3 regions of the Stenotrophomonas sp. YJH_SMC_25 genome follow, and region 3 is predicted to be linked to each of the others. Evidence: predicted binding sites of a transcription regulator. Region 3 holds the regulator's gene; each other region holds the start of a gene.
What was found. The regulator FliA, encoded in region 3, starts transcription of late flagellar genes. The targets are predictions, from matches to a motif close to TAAAGTTTNNCNNNCNNNGGCCGATAA.
Positions count from the first base shown of each region.

Region 1: the regulator FliA is predicted to act here: its motif matches at 2,720-2,746, upstream of AC5P7E_RS04695 (GGDEF domain-containing protein).
Region 2: the regulator FliA is predicted to act here: its motif matches at 3,392-3,418, upstream of AC5P7E_RS06045 (methyl-accepting chemotaxis protein).

Region 1 is NZ_JCAFSV010000002.1:380,283-385,995, reverse strand. Features, by position in the region: gene AC5P7E_RS04710 (lytic murein transglycosylase) at 1-312, opposite strand, end outside; gene egtD (L-histidine N(alpha)-methyltransferase) at 397-1,371, opposite strand; gene egtB (ergothioneine biosynthesis protein EgtB) at 1,368-2,639, opposite strand; gene AC5P7E_RS04695 (GGDEF domain-containing protein) at 2,790-4,070, shown strand; gene AC5P7E_RS04690 (YchJ family protein) at 4,074-4,466, opposite strand; gene AC5P7E_RS04685 (sulfite exporter TauE/SafE family protein) at 4,569-5,348, shown strand.
Region 2 is NZ_JCAFSV010000003.1:264,275-269,987, reverse strand. Features, by position in the region: gene AC5P7E_RS06055 (hypothetical protein) at 1-61, opposite strand, end outside; gene AC5P7E_RS06050 (DUF2628 domain-containing protein) at 278-664, shown strand; gene AC5P7E_RS06045 (methyl-accepting chemotaxis protein) at 742-3,273, opposite strand; gene AC5P7E_RS06040 (NAD-dependent epimerase/dehydratase family protein) at 3,483-4,376, opposite strand; gene AC5P7E_RS06035 (S41 family peptidase) at 4,475-4,699, opposite strand; gene AC5P7E_RS06030 (KGG domain-containing protein) at 4,877-5,182, shown strand; gene AC5P7E_RS06025 (MFS transporter) at 5,193-5,713, opposite strand, start outside.
Region 3 is NZ_JCAFSV010000022.1:8,671-14,383, forward strand. Features, by position in the region: gene AC5P7E_RS19980 (chemotaxis protein CheA) at 65-1,894, opposite strand; gene AC5P7E_RS19985 (protein phosphatase CheZ) at 1,897-2,502, opposite strand; gene cheY (chemotaxis response regulator CheY) at 2,502-2,894, opposite strand; gene AC5P7E_RS19995 (RNA polymerase sigma factor FliA) at 2,952-3,695, opposite strand; gene AC5P7E_RS20000 (MinD/ParA family ATP-binding protein) at 3,692-4,579, opposite strand; gene flhF (flagellar biosynthesis GTPase FlhF) at 4,566-5,713, opposite strand, start outside.

The sequences.
Region 1 (5,713 bases), on a different contig from region 3:
ATCGCGATGTTGCTGCAGCAGGGCGCGGCCATCAGCCACGCGCTGGCGGTCGACCAGCGCGGCCAGGTAATCCCAGATCGGCGTGGTGAATTCGGGCTGTGCATCGAGCAGGCCGAGCACGCTCGGGTCCGGGGTGAGGCCGGCGGTGATCGCGTTGAAACGGTCGGGACTGATGCCTTGTGTCACAGCGGTGGCCTGCAGGCCCGACAGGCAGCGGCTGAACGCCGGATCGATGTCGCCGGCAGGCGCGGCGGGCGCTGTCGGCGCCGAGGCAAGAGCGGCCGCCAGGCCGAGCGTGGTCAGAATGGGCATGGCGTCCTCCGTGTTGCCGTTGCACGGCCATCTTAGGGGTAGCGGTGCTGCTGAACCTGAAGCGGTACCGGCTGGCCGTCCGCCCTAGATGGCACGCAACAGGCGCAGGCCATAGGCCGGGCCTTCAGCATCCCAGCGCTGCATGACCTGCAGGCCAGCCGGCTGCAGCAGCGCTTCGAAGCTCTCGTCGGTGTACTTGTGGCTGTATTCGACGCGGATCGGTTCGTCGGCCTCGAAATGGAAGGTCCGGCCATCCAGATGGACGTCCTGCGCCCACTGGCTGACCAGGTCGGTTTCAATGCGCAGCCGCGCGGTGCTGTAACGGGCGCGGTGACGGAATCCGTCGAGATCGAAGTCGCTGCCGATCTCGCGATTGAGCCGGGCCAGCAGGTTGAGGGTGAATGCGGCGGTGACGCCCTGCGCATCGTTGTAGGCTGCTTCGATAAGCGCCGGATTCTTGTGCAGGTCGATGCCGACCAGAGCCAGGCCGTCGCGGCCCATCGTCTGGCGCATCGCGCGCAGCAGCGCGACCGCGTCTTCGCCTTCAAAGTTGCCCAGCGTGGAACCGGGGAAGAACAGCAGCCGTCGCGCGGGTTCGCGTTCGGGCATGGGTACGGCGACGGGACGGGTAAAGTCGGCACAGACCGGCAGCATCTCCACCTCGGGCAGCGCCGGGGCCAGGTGGTCGATGCTGGACAGCAGCGCGGCACGCGAGATTTCAATGGGCGTGTAGGCCACCGGGTCGTGCAGGGCGGCCAGCAGCAACGCGGTCTTGCGGCCACTGCCGCTGCCCAGTTCCACCACGTGCAGGTGCGGCCCGACGCTTCGGGCGATGTCCGGCAGTACCCGTGAAAGCAGGGCCAGCTCGGTGCGCGTGGGGTAGTACTCGGCGGTCTGCGTGATCTGCTCGAACAGGCGCGAGCCGCGCGCATCGTAGAAGTACTTGGACGGCAGCTGGCGCGGCGTGCGCGACAACCCGGCCACCACGTCGGTGAGGATCTGCTGGCGGCTGGGGGTGAGATCGGTCAGCGCCTGCAGTGCGTCGTGCACCGTACTCATGCGAGGTCCCTGGCCAGGCGCAGCCCGGAGAACTGCCAACGCGCCGGGGGCATGAAGAAGTTGCGGTAGCTGGCACGCACGTGGCCACGCGGCGTGGCGCAGCTGCCACCGCGCAGCACCCATTGCCCGCACATGAACTTGCCGTTGTATTCACCGAGGTTGCCGGCGAAAGGGCGGAAGCCCGGGTAGGCGCCATACGCGCTGTGGGTCCATTCCCATACATCGCCGAACAGCTGACGCAGTCCACTGCCCCCTGCAGCCTGCGGGTGCAGCCGATCGTCATCGGCAAAATGACCGCGAGGCGGCAGCGTTGCGGCGGCAGCCTCCCACTCGAACTCGCTGGGCAGGCGCGCACCGGCCCAGCGGGCGCAGGCATCGGCCTCGTAGTAGCTGAGGTGGCAGACCGGCGCATGCGGATCCAGTTCGCGCCAACCGCCCAGGGTGTACTCGCGCTGCAGGGCGTCATCCCAGTACAGCGGGTGCTGCCAGCCCTCGGCTTCGCGCAGCGCCCAGCCTTCGCTGAGCCACCAGCGCGGTTCGCGGTAGCCACCGGCGTCGATGAAGGCGCGGTACTCGGCATTGCTGACGGGGCGCTCGGCCAGTGCGTGCGCGGGGAGCAGCACGCGATGCGCCGGCGATTCGTTGTCGTAGGCGAAGGCGGTGTGCTGCGGCCAGGCTGCGGCGCCGATGGTGACGATGCGCTCGGGCGACTCGATCCAGCCCTGCGCACTGGCAGCGCTGGTTGCAGGCTGCAGGTCCTCGCGGTAGGCCGGCTGCAACGGATTGCACCAGAACGCGTGCTTGATGTCGGTGAGCAGCAGTTCCTGGTGCTGCTGTTCGTGCTGCAGGCCCAACTGCAGGTGCTGCAGTGCCTGCTCATCAAGGTCGCCTGCCGCCAGCCGCGATTGCACCTGTGCATCGACCTGCTGGCGGTAGTCGCGCACCTGCTGCAGCGATGGCCGCGACAGCAGCCCACGCTGCGGCCGGGCATGCGCCGGGCCGAGGCTCTTGTAGTAGCTGTTGAACAGGTAGTCCCAGGCAGGGTCATGCGCCGGTGCGGGTGGGAAGCCGGCCAGCACGAAGCGTTCGAAGAACCAGGTGGTGTGGGCCAGGTGCCATTTGCTCGGGCTGGCATCGGCCATGCTCTGCAGCATGGCATCTTCGGCGCTGAGGGGGGCTGCCAGGTGCATGCTGCGGTTCCGCACACATGCGTACTGGCGGGCGAGATCGCGCTGCGGGGCAGCGACGGCGGTGGCTACGCTGTCCATCCGGGCAGCATCTGCGCAACAGGGTGAGTGCGATGTCATCGTTCGACGTCAACGCGTTCACATGCGTGACCATCCCGCATTCAAGAAGCCGGTGCGAACGCCGCTAACGGCAATGCTGCGGCCGCGTCGTCACCGCGCTGGAATTCCTGCTTGCCCCTGCATCCGCTCCGACAGCCTGCGCATTACCTGTTCGTGCTGCCCGCCGTGCTGGTTGCCGTGGTGCTGTGGGCAGCACTGGGCAACGAAGACGTTGCCAGTCCGGCCCAACGCATCCTGCCCTGGCTGCTGGCCTGCCTCGGCGCCGGCCTTGCCCTGCTCTACCACCAGGTGCGTACGCTCTGCCTGCTGCTGGTGGTGGCGGTCATGTTCGCGCTGCTGCACCAGGACGTGGGCGGCTATCTGCACAGCGGCCATGTCACGGCGCTGACACCGCTGCGCTTCCATGCCATTTCGGCCTGGTTGCCCTTGCTGTTCGCGGGCCTGGCACTGTGGCCCGAGCGCGGGCGGCGCCGCCGCGACCTGCTGCTGCGGGGTGTTGCCAGTGGCACCGGGCTGATGATCTTCCTGCTACTGGCCACGCAGCAACCCCGGGGCATGCACGATCTGCTGTCCAACCGCCACTGGAGCTGGATTCCGGCCGACTGGAACGCGCTGGCACAGCTGCCAGCGCTGCTGTTCCTTCTGGCAACCGCCGCGCTGGGCTGGCAGGCCTGGCGGCATCCGCGCCCGTTGCACACGGCGATGCTGCTGGCCCTGCTGTGCCTGTGGTGGATGCTGCCACGGGTGTTCCTGCAGCCGGTGCTGCTACCGGCACTGGCCAGCGCGGCCCTGCTGCTGATGCTGGGCGCGATGCTGCAGGAGTCCTTCCATATGGCCTTCCGCGATGAGCTGACCGGCCTGCCGGGGCGCCGCGCCTTCAATGAGACCCTGCAGCGGGCGCGCGGCACCTACAGCATCGCGATGGTGGACGTGGACCACTTCAAGTCGTTCAACGACACCCACGGCCACGACACCGGCGACGATGTGCTGCGCCTGGTGGCCTCGCGCCTGGGCCGGGTGGGCGATGGTGGCCGGGCGTTCCGCTATGGCGGCGAGGAGTTCGCGGTGGTGTTCCTGGATCGTCCCGCAGCCGCCTGCGTGGATGCAGTCGAGGCGCTGCGGCAGACCATCGAGGACACCCGCATGCAGCTGCGCGACCGGAGCACACGCAGCCGCGACGATGAAACGGGGCGCCGGCAGCGCGGACGCGGCGGAAGCGGGCAGACGGTGCAGGTGACGGTGAGCATCGGGCTGGCAGACAGCCGCGTGGATGAGCGGCCAGCGGCAGTGATCAAGGCCGCCGACCAGGCGCTGTACGCAGCCAAGGACGGTGGCCGCAACCAGGTCCGCGCGCATGCCGGCCAGCGCGTGCTGGCGGCACGCGGCGGCTGAGGCTCACACCGCGTCGAGGTAGTACCAGCGGCCGTCGACGCGCAGGAAGCGGCTGTGCTCGGCCATCTTCACCGCGCTGCCGCCGCCCACGCGGTAGCGGGCGGTGAAACGCACTTCGGCGCTGTCGGCGCCGGTGACGGTGTGCTCGTGCACGGTCAGGCCCAGCCAATGCGTACGCTGGCCGGGTGCATCATCCAGCGACAACTCGGCCGGACGGGTATCCGGATGCCAGCTCTGGCGCAGATAGTCCGCCAGCCCCCGCACATAGGCGCTGTAACGTGATCGCATCAGGCGCTCGGCATCGGGGGCGGCCTCACCGGCATGGAAACGGCCACAGCAGGCGGCGTACTCGGCGGGAAGGCCGCAGGGGCAGGGATCGGTGGGTTTTCGGCTCATGCGGACATTGTCGCCGGGTTGTGCGGATGGATCCACGCGGGGCACCGGTCAACCAGTGCAGGACAGGCGTATGCTGTCGCGCCCCCATATCGATTGATCGCCGTGCTGGAACTGGTTCCCCCTGAGTTGTGGTGGCTGGTGGTCATCGCCTTCATCGCCGGGCTGGTCGATGCCGCCGTCGGTGGCGGTGGGCTGGTGCAGCTGCCTGGCCTGTTCACGGTGCTGCCGCAGCAGACGCCGGCGATGCTGTTTGGTACCAACAAGTTCAGTTCGATGTTCGGTACCGGTGCGGCCGCCTGGCGCTATGCGCGCAACGTGCGCTTCCCGTGGAAGCCGGTGTTGTTCGCGGCCGGCACGGCCTTCATCTTCTCCTTCGCCGGCGCCACCGCGGTAAGCCTGCTGCCCAAGGACGCGGTGCGCCCACTGGTGCTGGTGCTGCTGGTCGCGATGCTGGCCTACACACTGTGGAAGAAGGACTTCGGCGCGCTGCACCGTCCGCAGGAGATCGGTCGCCGCGAACTGGTGATCGCGCTGGCGATCGGTGCGGCGATCGGCTTCTACGACGGCTTCTTCGGGCCGGGCACCGGCAGCTTCCTGATCTTCCTGTTCGTGCGCTTCTTCGGGCTGGATTTCCTGCGCGCCTCGGCGGCATCAAAGGTGGTGAACCTGGCGACGAATGTGGCGGCGATCTCGTTCTTCGTGCCGACCGGCAACATCCTGTGGCTGTTCGCGCTGCCGATGGCGGCGGCCAACATCATCGGCTCGGTGGTGGGCACGCGCCTGGCGCTGAAGGGCGGCACGCCGTTCATCCGCAAGCTGTTCGTGGGGCTGGTGGTGGTGCTGATCGCGCGGATGGCGTGGGATACGTTCCGCGCTGCGTGAACGCGGTTGCCGGCCAGCGGCCGGCACTACCGGGTCATGAACCCCGCCCATGGGTAGTGCCGGCCGCTGGCCGGCATCCCCATCCGATCAGGTCATGAACCCCGCCCATGGATAGTGCCGGCCGCTGGCCGGCATCCCCATCCGATCAGGTCATGAACCCCGCCCATGGGCAGTGCCGGCCGCTGGCCGGCATCCCCATCCGATCAGGTCATGAACCCCGCCCATGGGCAGTGCCGGCCGCTGGCCGGCATTCCCATCCGATCGGGTCATGAACCCCGCCCATGGGTAGTGCCGGCCGCTGGCCGGCATCCCCATCCGATCAGGTCATGAACCCCGCCCATGGGTAGTGCCGGCCGCTGGCCGGC
Region 2 (5,713 bases), on a different contig from region 3:
CTTCAGGTGTCGGCAGGAGCACCGGTCCCGGTGCGTTTTCCGGTGTAGCAGGTGTGGTCATGCAACCTCCATGGACATCCCGCCGCCGCACGGATTCAGCTGGTGCGGCAGCGGAACTGCGCACCCTATCCTAAAAACAAGGCGGGCGGGTGACGGTGCGCACCCCTGCCGCAGCAGCCGGAACAAGGCAGGCGTCACATTTTTGACGGTGACGCTTGGATCCTGAATAGGACTTGTCCTATCATGAAAACGTTTTCTCACAGGGATGTCTCCCCCAATGAATACCACTGACCTGTCCCAGTTCAGCCCGAAGTGGCAGTTCCGCTTCAACTTCTTCCGCCAGCACGGCGCCCCCAAGAACCCCGGCTTCAAGCAGGCCTGGAAGGCGCTGTCCTTTGGTGACCGCCTGAAGATCAACCTGAACTTCTTCGCGTTGTTCTTCGGTGCCATCTACCTGCTGATTCTTGGCATGTGGCGCAAGGCACTGGTGGTGATCGGCATCAACATCGTGCTGGCCATCGTCTCCATGTTCCTTCCGGACGTCGTCGGGCGCATGCTGTTCATCGCCATGAACCTGCTGGTCGCCTCCAGCACCAACTACAGCTACTACCTGGAGAAGGTGGAAGGACGTACCAGCTGGAACCCGTTTGAAGGAATGTTCTGAGCCATCAGACCTGCGCAGGATGCGCGGCAAGGATGCAACCGACGCCCGGCCCCCGCCGGGCGTCTTCGTTTCCGGGGTCAGGCCGCGCGGCGGGCCATGGCCTCCGGTTCGGCCTGCAGGCGGAAGCGCGAGACCGCCACGGCCAGCTGCTCGGCCTGCTCCTCCATAGCCCGCGCTGCGGCGCTGGCTTCCTCCACCAGCGCGGCATTCTGCTGGGTGGTCTCATCCATCTGCACCACGGTCTGGTTGACCTGCTCGATGCCGACGGACTGTTCACGCGACGCAGCCGAGATCTCGGCCATGATCTCGTTGACGCGCCCCACCTGGCCGACGATGGCCTGCATGGTACGGCCCGCACCGTGCACCAGCTGCGCACCGGCACCGACCTGCGCCACGGATGCGTCGATCAGCTCCTTGATCTCCTTCGCTGCGCCCGCCGAGCGTTGCGCCAGCGCGCGCACTTCGCTGGCGACCACCGCGAAGCCGCGGCCCTGCTCACCGGCCCGCGCCGCTTCCACCGCCGCATTCAACGCCAGGATGTTGGTCTGGAAGGCGATGCCGTCGATCACCGAAATGATCTCGGCGATGCGCTGCGAGGAGGCCTCGATCTGCTCCATGGTCTGCACCACCTGGTTGACCACTTCCCCGCCCTCGCTGGCAACGTCAGCGGCGGATCCTGCCAGGGTATTGGCCTGCAGCGCGTGGTCGGCGTTCTGGCGCACGGTGGAGGTCAGCTCCTCCATCGAGGCGGCGGTTTCTTCCAGGTTGGCGGCCTGCTGCTCGGTACGACGCGAGAGATCGCTGTTGCCCGCAGCGATCTCACCCGCCGCCAGGCGGATGCTGGCGGCCGACTGCTGGATCTGGCCGACGATCTGGGTCAACTGCTGCACGGTGCTGTTGGCATCGTCGCGCATCACCGCGAACACGCCATGGAAATCACCGCGCATGCGTGCGCTGAGGTCGCCGGCGGCAATCGCGCGAAGCAGCGTCGAAAGCTCAGCCAGGTTGTGATCGCTGACCTGCATCATGATGTTGAGGGTCTCCACCATGCGGCGGAAATCGTGGTCGAAGCGCTGGGCATCACCGCGTACAGCGAAGTCGCCGGCCGCCGCGGCGGCGGCCAGCTGCTGGATCTGCTCGTTGATCGCGGCCAGGTTGCTCTTGGTGGTGGCCATCGCTGCGGTGAACACCGCCTTCTCGCCCGGCAGCGCTTCCATGTCCACGCTGAGGTCACCCACTGCGTAACGCTGCATCACCTCGACCAGGCGCTGGGTGACCGCATTGCTGGAAGCCACCAGCTGGTTGCTGTCGGCCACCATGCGGCCGTACTCGCCGGGGAAGGCAGTGGCGTCCATGCGGTAGCTCAGCTCGCCAGCATCGTGGCGGCGCGCCATTTCCGCCTGCGCCGCCATCACCGCCTGCAGCTGCCCGCGCATGCCCTGCATCGCGTCCAGCAGGCGGCCCACTTCATCGTTGCTGCGCGCAGGCAAGGTGCTGTCGAGCTTGCCGGCGGCGACGTCACCCGCCACCCGCACCGCTTCGGCCAACGGGCGGATCGCCAGGCGGCGCAGCAGCACATAGACACCGGCACTCAGCGTCAGCGCGGCCACCACGCCCACCAGCAGCGTCAACCACAGCAGCTGGCGCGCCTCAGCCACGATCACCGCGTGCGGCATCACCACGCCCAGCGCGAAGCGCTGCGGGGCATTGCCCACGCGTAGCGGCACGTAGACGCGCACGTTGCCGGCTGCATCGGGCGTGAAGGCTTCGAACCGGCGGTCGGCGGCGATGTCGGCCAGCATGCTGCGGGTCAATGCGTCGGTGCGCGGCTTGCCGATCTCGGCGGCATTCGCCGAGGCCAGCACCACGCCGTTGGGCGAAAGCAGCTCGACGCGGCCTGCGCCCATCGGCGTCAGCGTCGCCAGGTGCTTCTGCAGCGCCGCCAGCGAGAAGTCGACGGTGAACACGCCGAGGAAGGTACCGTTTTCGACGATCGGCGAGCTCAACGTGCTCATCAGCACCTGCTGGCCGGCGATGTCGTAGGCATAGGGCTCGCTGACCTTGGGCAGCTTGTCGCGGCTGGGTACCACATACCAGTCGGCCGAGCCGTCGGCGGCTTCGGTGTAGTCGGTCATGGTCGACTGCTGCGGCTTGCCGTCATGCCAGGCCCAGTAGCTCATGTAGCGGCCGCTGGCATCGTGCATCGCGGTGTTGGCGAACTCGGCATCCTTGCCATCGAAGGCATCGGCCTCCCACATGGTGCTCTTGCCCAGCCACTCCGAGTGGGTGCGCAGCTGCTCGCCCAGCACGGCAGCCAGGCTGGCGCGATCGGGCACGTCGCCCCGCGCACGCTGGGCGAGCACGGCTTCGACCATGGCATCGTTGCTGGCAAACGCCGTGCCCAGGTCGGCGGCGACCTGGCGCGCTTCGGCGTTGGCCTCGCTGGTCATGGTCTGGCGCGAGGCATCGATCAGGCTGGCACTGGCCTGGCGATAGATCAGGAACGCCGTCAGGCCGAAGCACAGCAGCGCGATGACGGCGGTGCCCAGCATCAGCTTGTGGGCGATGCTGCCCGGGCGGCGGGCAGCGGCGGAACGGGAAGAAGGCATGGAGGGGTCCGCAAGGCAGTTCAGGACGACCGGCGCCGGGAGGGCACCGCGCAGGCGCGCGATCCGTCGCGCAGGCCACCGGCCGCCGGGACCCGCCCGGCGCAGGAAGCGCACCGGGTTAGCGGCCGCCTGCCAACGAGGTTGAGGCGACCGGCCTACACATTCCTGAATCCACTCAGGGACGGGACAGGGATCCGTCCCCGCTTCCCCTATTCGGCCACCCGATCCTTGATCCACTCCGCGCGTGGCAACACCTCGATGCTGCCTGCGGCGTACTGCTGCAGCACGGCGTCCGGCCCGAAACGCGGCTGCCACCCCAGCTCCCTGCGGATGCGGGCGCTGTCGTAGACGCGGTCGACGCTCAGCGGCAACGGCCAGCCGCGGCGCTCGAACTCGGCCAGCAGCTGCGGTACGCGCCGGGCCAGTACGTTGCGCGGCTGGGTGGCCAGTTCCAGGCAATCCTCGCGACGGAACGGGGTCGCGGCGCAGGCGATGTAGCGGGCGAAGGCCGGCCCCTCATCCAGCAGCAGCGCGGCATGGGCACTGGCCACGTCACGGGCGTCGATCCCACGATGCAACCGGAACATCGCCATCCGTTCCGGCGGTTCCGGGAAGCAGCGCCCCATCCGCAGCACGCGCACCCCGAAGTCCGGTGCGGCGGCAGCTTCAGCCAGGGCCTCGGCCTGCAGCTTGCTGCGGTGGTAGATCGTTCGCGGCAGCGGCTCGGTATCCTCATCGATCCAGCGGCATCCCCCTGCCACCACCGCGTGGCCGTACAGCGCGGTGGTACTGGTCAACACGAACCGCCGTGCGCCTGCCTCGCGCGCCGCCTGCAGCAGGTGCGCAGTCGCGTCCACGTTGATCTGCTGGAACACCGCGTCCGGTACCAGGCCGACGTGTGGCGCATGCAGGGCCGCGGTATGGATGACCGCGTCGACGCCCTGCACCGCGCGCACGACGGCTTGATGATCGGTGACATCGGCAATGATGCGCGTGGTGGCAAACGGACTGCGGTCCAGACCCACCACTTCATGGGCAGCCGCCAGCGCGCCGAAGATCGCGCGCCCGATCCGCCCGGAACTGCCGGTCAACAGAATCTTCATTGAGTCCATTCACTCGAAGCGCCCGGGAACTACCGGGATGCTTCGATTCTAGGCATGCAGCGGAACATCTGCGATAGGACGACCGCGCAACTGTGCGTTCATCCTGACGACTTCGGCGGAGCCAGCAGTTGGCGCGCGATGGAGAGTGGATCGTCGCCGCCTGCCGCGTGGGGCGCGACACCGGTCCGTTCGCCGTTGCCACCGGTGCTCAGTTTGATCGGTTGCCGGTCCGGAACGTTTATCTGATAGCCATCGGGCAGCAGCACAGGATCATCGAACATATGTGCGGCACCGCCACTGCGGCCGCCGGCCTTGCCGCGCATCCGAGGGCCGGCAGTGAATACGCGACGAATGCGGCCGCCGGGCCGGCTGCGTGATCATCCCCGTGCGCAGGGCGCGTGAAAACCGGGGCGAAGATGGCGACCTGGACTTAGCGTGCGATGGCCAAGCATGGACGCCGTCGCCCACGAAGGCGGCGTCCACACTGCAGGAGATTTCACATGACTGAGCAGAACCCGCGCAGCTCCAACCGGGGCTTCGCCTCGATGGACCAGGACAAACAGCGCGCGATCGCCGCCAAGGGCGGGCGCGCGGCACATGCCTCCGGCAATGCGCACGAATTCAGTCCGGCCGAAGCACGTGTCGCAGGCCGCAAGGGCGGCGAAGCGATCAGCCGCGACCGCCAGCACATGGCCACGATCGGACGCGAAGGTGGACATGCACGCCACGCCAACGCGCGCCAGCAGCAACAACAGCCTCAGGCGATCGAACGCACGGCAGAGGACCCGCAACGCCAGCAGGGCTGAATGCTGCGCGTCAAGCCGATGCACGCTGCCGATGCAGCCCAAGCGCCGCAAGCAGGGCCAGCGCACCCGCCACCGCCATCGCCCAACCGAACCCGCTGGCCATCGCACTGCGGTACCAGGTCAGCACCTGCGGCGTGGCGTGCATCGAGCCCGGGTGCAGGATCAGTTCACGCGCCTGCGCAACAAGCCGCTGCTGCCCTGCGGCCTGTGCGCAGGCGGTGAACTGCTGTACGGCACGCTGGCCCATCAGGCTGCCCATCAGCGCGATGCCCAGGCTCATGCCTGCCTGGCGCAGCGCGTTCATCGTGGCTGACGCGATACCTGCACGTTCGGCCGATGCGTTGGCCATGATCGCCATGCCGGTCGCCGGCACCGCCAGCCCCATTCCAATGCCAAGCAGCATCAGCACGGCAGTGGCATGAGCGCGCGAAGTAGCCGGTTCGAACGTGGCCATTGCGCACAGCGCCACACCGGCCAGGGCGTAGCCCAGCACCAGCGCGGCATGCAGCCCGAGGCGGGCAACCAGGCGCC
Region 3 (5,713 bases):
ACCGGGAGAATGCGTACAGACGGTAGTCACAGTTTTCGGGTCGCCGGGCCATGCCCGGCGGCGTTCAGCGTATGCCGTCCACGTCCAGGATCAGTGCCATGCGACCATCGCCGATCAACGTTGCACCGGCATAACCGCGCAGGCCGCGCAGGGCTTTTGGCAGTGGCTTGATGACCACTTCCTCGCGCCCGCGCACCTGGTCCACGACCAGGCCGAAGCGCGCTTCGCCGGCCTGCAGCACCACGATGGTCAGCAGGGTTGACGCGGCCGGCGTCACATCCAGCCACTGGCGCAGGTCGACCAGCGGCAGGGTGTGCGAGCGGCGATCAAGCACGGCGCGGCCATCGAACCAGCCCAGCGAGGTGCGCGGCGCGTGCAGCACTTCCATCACGCGTGCCAGCGGTAGCGCGTAGACGTCCTCGCCGGCCTGCACCAGCAGGGTCGGCAGGATCGCGAGGGTGAGCGGCACGCGGATCAGGAAGCGGCTGCCACGACCCAGTTCCGACTGGATCTGGATCTGGCCGCTCAGTTCGCGGATGCGCGACTGCACCACGTCCATGCCGACGCCACGGCCGGAGATGTCGGTGACCTGCTGCTTGGTCGAGAAGCCGGGCAGGAACACCAGGTGCAGGCATTCCTCGCTGCTCAGGCGGGCGGCGGCTTCCGGATCGATCAGGCCTTTCTCACGCGCCTTCGCGCGCAGCTTCTCCGGGTCGATGCCGGCGCCATCGTCCTGCACCTCGATGCTGACGTAGTCGCCTTCCTGCTGCGCCGACAGGCGTACATGGCCCATCCGCGGCTTGCCTTGTGCTTCGCGCAGGTCGGGCATTTCCACGCCATGGTCGATGGCGTTGCGGACCAGGTGCACCAGCGGATCGGCCAGTGCTTCGACCAGGTTGCGGTCGAGTTCGGTTTCGGCGCCGACCAGCTCCAGGTCCACTTCCTTCTTCAGCGAGCGGGCGACGTCGCGGGCGACCTTGGGGAAGCGCGAGAACACCTTGCCCACCGGCTGCATGCGGGTACGCATCACCGCCGACTGCAGGCGGGCAGTGGCGATGTCCAGCGTCGATACGGCGCGGTCCAGCTCCTCGTCGCGCAGGCGTGCACGCAGGGTCTTCAGGCGGTTGCGGGAAAGCACCAGTTCGCCGATCAGGTTGACGATCGCATCCAGGCGCTTGGTGTCCACGCGCACGGTGTGCTCGGCCTCGGCCATCGGCTTGGGCGCCGGCTTGGCGGCGGGCGCCGGTACGGGCGCTGGGCGCGGTGCAGCGGCAGGTGCCGCCGCGACGGTGGCAGCAGGCTTCGCGCCTGGCGCAGCGCCGCCGTGCAGCTGGTCCAGCAGCGCTTCGAACTCGTCTTCGCTGATCAGGCCGTCGTCGGCCTTCCTGGCCGGCGCGACCGCGGTCGGTGCGTTGCCGCCATGCAGCTGGTCGAGCAGGGCCTCGAATTCGTCGTCGGTGATCAGGTCGCTGCCAGCTGCCGCAGGGGCGGCCGCAGCGACCGGCGCGGCAGTGCCACCGTTCATGTCGAACTGCGCGATCAGGTCCGGCGGCGCATAGCCTGGCTCGGTGCCGGAGGACACGGCGTCCAGCATCGACTGCAGGTAGTCCAGCGATTGCTGGGCGGCGTCGAAGTGGTGGGCCTGCAGCACCGCCTGCCCGGCACGCGCGATGCCCAGGGCCTCTTCAGCGGCGTGGCACAGTTCGACCATCGCGGTAACGCCAAGGAAGCCGGCACCGCCCTTGAGCGTGTGGTATCCACGGAACACGGCGTTGAGCTGCTCGGTGTCCTGCGGTGCCTGCTCCAGCGACACCAGCTGTTCGCCCAGGCGATCCAGGATTTCCTGTGCCTCGATGATGAAATCGGCAGTGATGTCGTCGGATACCGCGCTCATGCTTACAGCCCCAGATCCGACAACAGGTCGTCGGCGTCGTTCTGCGAGACCGCGTGGCGGTCCAGTCCCTTCAGTGCCGGCCCGGCCAGTTCCGGGTCGGTGCGATGCTGTTCCGGCGGCAGGCCGAGTGCGCCGAAGCCCTCGTGCACGCGGCGGACGATGCCGACCACGCGACGGATGATCTGCCCGGTCAGGTCCTGGTAGCTCTGGGTCAGGGCGATCTCGGTCAGGTTGTGGCGGATGCGCTCGAGCTGCGCGTCCTGGCCCGGCTGCAGGCCTTCAGCACGCAGCTGTTCGGTCAGGCTGCGGCATTCCTCGGCCAGGTCCAGGGTGCGGTGCGTGGCCTGTTCGGTCATTGCCACCACGTGGTCCAGGCGTGCGCAGGCGTCGTCCAGCTCACCGGCCTCGCTGGGCACGGTCGGCAGCTCACCCAGTGCCTGCCCCAGCTCGCGGGCCAGCCGCGAGAGGCCGCTCATCATCGGCTGCGTACGCAGCGCGACCAGTCCGTCGATGCGCTGCCGCCAGGCGGCCTCGTCACCGGACTCGAGTGCGTCCAGGGCTTCCTGCAGGCGCAGGGAGAGGGCGCTCTTGTCGACCGTGGTATCCATCAGGCGCTGGCCGCCAGGCGTTCGAAGATCTTGCCGAGCTTCTCTTCCAGCGTCTGCGCAGTGAACGGCTTGATGATGTAGCCGTTCACGCCGTTCTGGGCGGCTTCGATGATCTGTTCGCGCTTGGCTTCGGCGGTGACCATCAGCACTGGCAGGGTCTTCAGCTTGGCATCGGCACGGATCGCCTTCAGCAGCTCGATGCCGGTCATCACCGGCATGTTCCAGTCGGTGACCACGAAATCGAACGGCTGGCTCTGCAGCAGCGACAGCGCGGCATGCCCGTCCTCGGCTTCGGCGGTATTGGTGAAGCCCAGATCGCCCAGCAGGTTCTTGACGATCCGACGCATGGTCGAGAAGTCATCGACGATCAGGATGCGCATGTTCTTGTTCAAAGCAGAGTTCCTTTGTTGTTCATTCCGGGCGGCCGGGGGCAGCCGCCTCGGGCATGTTCATTCTTCCAGGCCGGCGTCCGCCGCCTCGAAAATCTTGAGCCGGCCACGCAGGCGCAGCACCGCCTGGCCGTGGATCTGGCAGACCCGCGACTCGCTCACGCCGAGCACCGCGCCGATCTCCTTCAGGTTCAGTTCCTGCTCGTAGTAGAGCGAGAGCACCAGCTGTTCGCGCTCGGGCAGGTGGCCGATGGCCTTGCCCAGCTCGCGGCCGAACTCACCACGCTCCAGTACCTGCTGCGGGGTCGGGCCGCCCTGGGCGACGGTGTCCAGCTCGCCCTGGTCCTCGATGCGCGACTCCAGGCTCAGCACCTGGCCACGGGCGGCGTCTTCCATCAACCGCAGGTATTCGGGCAGCGGCATCTCCATCGCTGCGGCCACTTCGGTGGCGCTGGCGGCGCGGCCGCTGCTCTGTTCCAGGCGGCGGATGGTGGCGGCGGCATCGCGTGCACGGCGGTGCACCGAGCGCGGCACCCAGTCGCCACGGCGGATCTCGTCGATCATCGAACCGCGGATGCGGATCGAGGCATAGGTCTCGAACGAGGCGCCCTGGTCGGCGTCGTAGCTGCGCGACGCTTCGATCAGGCCCATCATGCCGGCCTGGATCAGGTCGTCCACTTCAACGCTGGCCGGCAACCGCGCGGCCAGGTGGTGGGCGATGCGCCGCACCAGGTCCGAATGCTGGGCGATGACCTCGTTGGCCGCCGAGCGCTGGACTTCCCTGTACTGGGCTGCGCCTTTCATGCGGCCACCCCGCGCTGCTTGAGGATGCGCTCGAGGAAGAACTCGACGCCGCCACGCGGTTCGGTCGGCGCCTGCCAGCGTGCGGTGCGACGCGCGATCTCGGTGATCGCCAGCGCGGCCGGGCTGGACGGGTAGGCCTTCACCACCGGCTGCTGGCGCTGCACCGACAGGCGCAGCCAGTCGTCCTGCGGCACGCAGCCCAGGTAGTTCAGCGAGACATCGGCGAGGAATTTCTCGCAGACGCGGGTCAGCTTTTCGTACAGCACGCGGCCCTCGTTGGGGTCGCGCACCATGTTGGCCACTACCTGGATGCGGTCCACGCCGCGTTCGCGCGACAGCACCTTGATCAGCGCGTAGGCGTCGGTGATCGAGGCCGGCTCGTCACAGACCACCACCACGGTGTCCTGCGCGGCCTGGCAGAAGGTCAGCACGCCGTCGGTGATGCCTGCGGCGGTGTCCACCACCATGATGTCCAGTTCGCGTTCCAGCTCGGAGAACACGTTGACCAGGCCGACGTGCTCGGCCGGGGCCAGCTCGGCCATGTGCCGGCGGCCGGACGCGGCCGGCACCACCAGCACGCCGTTCGGGCCTTCGACGATGACGTCGTCCAGCGAGCAGCGGCCGGCGACCAGGTCGGCCAGCGTGAAGGTCGGGTTCAGCCCCAGGATCACGTCGATGTTGGCCAGGCCCAGGTCGGCGTCCAGCAGCAGCGTGCGCTTGCCCATCCCGGCCAGTGCCACCGCCAGGTTGGCGGACACATTCGTCTTGCCCACGCCGCCCTTGCCGCCAGTGACGGCAATGGTGCGCACAGGGCCGAGCGGCTCGCTGCGGGTGGCCGACAGCGGGAAGGTCTTGGTCAGCTTGGCGTACTCACGCGACGGCATGGTTCAACTCCGGGTTGCAGGGCATATCGGCCGCGCGGCGCAAATCTTCAAGGCGAAGTACGAGATTGGCCGCACTGGCCCGGTGCAGGTCCTCCGGAACGTCCTGGCCATCGGTCACCCAGTTGATCGGGAGGGCGTGGTCCACGGCCACTGACAGGGCGTTGCCGAAGCGGCCGGTCTCGTCCAGCTTGCTCAGCACCAGGCCCTGCAGGTTGGCGGCGCCGAAGCGGCGGACCACCTCGTCCATGTCGCCGAAGCTGGTGTTGGCCGGCAGCACCAGCAGGGTGCGTACCTGGCGGGCGGCGCGCAGCCACTGCAGCTGCGCGGCCAGCGCGCGGTCGCGCGGGCCCAGGCCGGCGGTGTCGATCAGCACCAGCTTGTAGTCCTTCAGGCGTTCCAGCAGCTGGTCCAGGTCGGTGCCGCTGTTGGCCTCGTGCACCGCGATGCCGAGCTGGCGGCCGTAGCCGTACAGCTGCTCGCGGGCGCCGATGCGGGTGGTGTCGGTGGTCACCAGGGCCACATCGCGCGGCGCATGCTTCTCGGCGAAGCGCGAGGCCAGCTTGGCGATGGTGGTGGTCTTGCCGGCGCCGGTCGGGCCGACCAGGGCGATCACGCCGCCTTCTTCCAGCGGGTCGACCGGGGCGATCGGCAGCTTGCGCGAGATCAGCCCCAGCATCAGGCCGCGGCCACGATGGGCTTCGGTCTCCAGCGGGATCTGCATGGCCACGTCGCGGGCCAGCCCGGCGTCGAAACCGTACTCGTCCATCAGGTCCAGCGCGGTGGCGCGCACCGGGCTGCCACGCAGGCGCTCGTCGGTGAAGCGGTTCATCTCGCGCTCGATCACCTGGCGCATGCCGGCCACTTCCTGGCGCAGCTGGCGGATCTCGGCGTCGTCCTGGGCAACCACGGTCAGCGTCGGTGCCGGGGCCAGCATGGGGGCCGGGCTGGCTTCGCCGGCGGCTTCGGCCGCTGCCGGTTCGCTGGCGGCGATCCCGGGCTGCGCTTCGGTCACGGCAGCGGTCGGCAGCGGCGGCGGCTGCACTGCCGGGGCCACGCTTTCGTGATGCATGTCGCGCGGCGGGTCGATCTGGAAGCGGGCGCGGTTGGCCGGCACGGTGGCGGCCGGCGCAACGA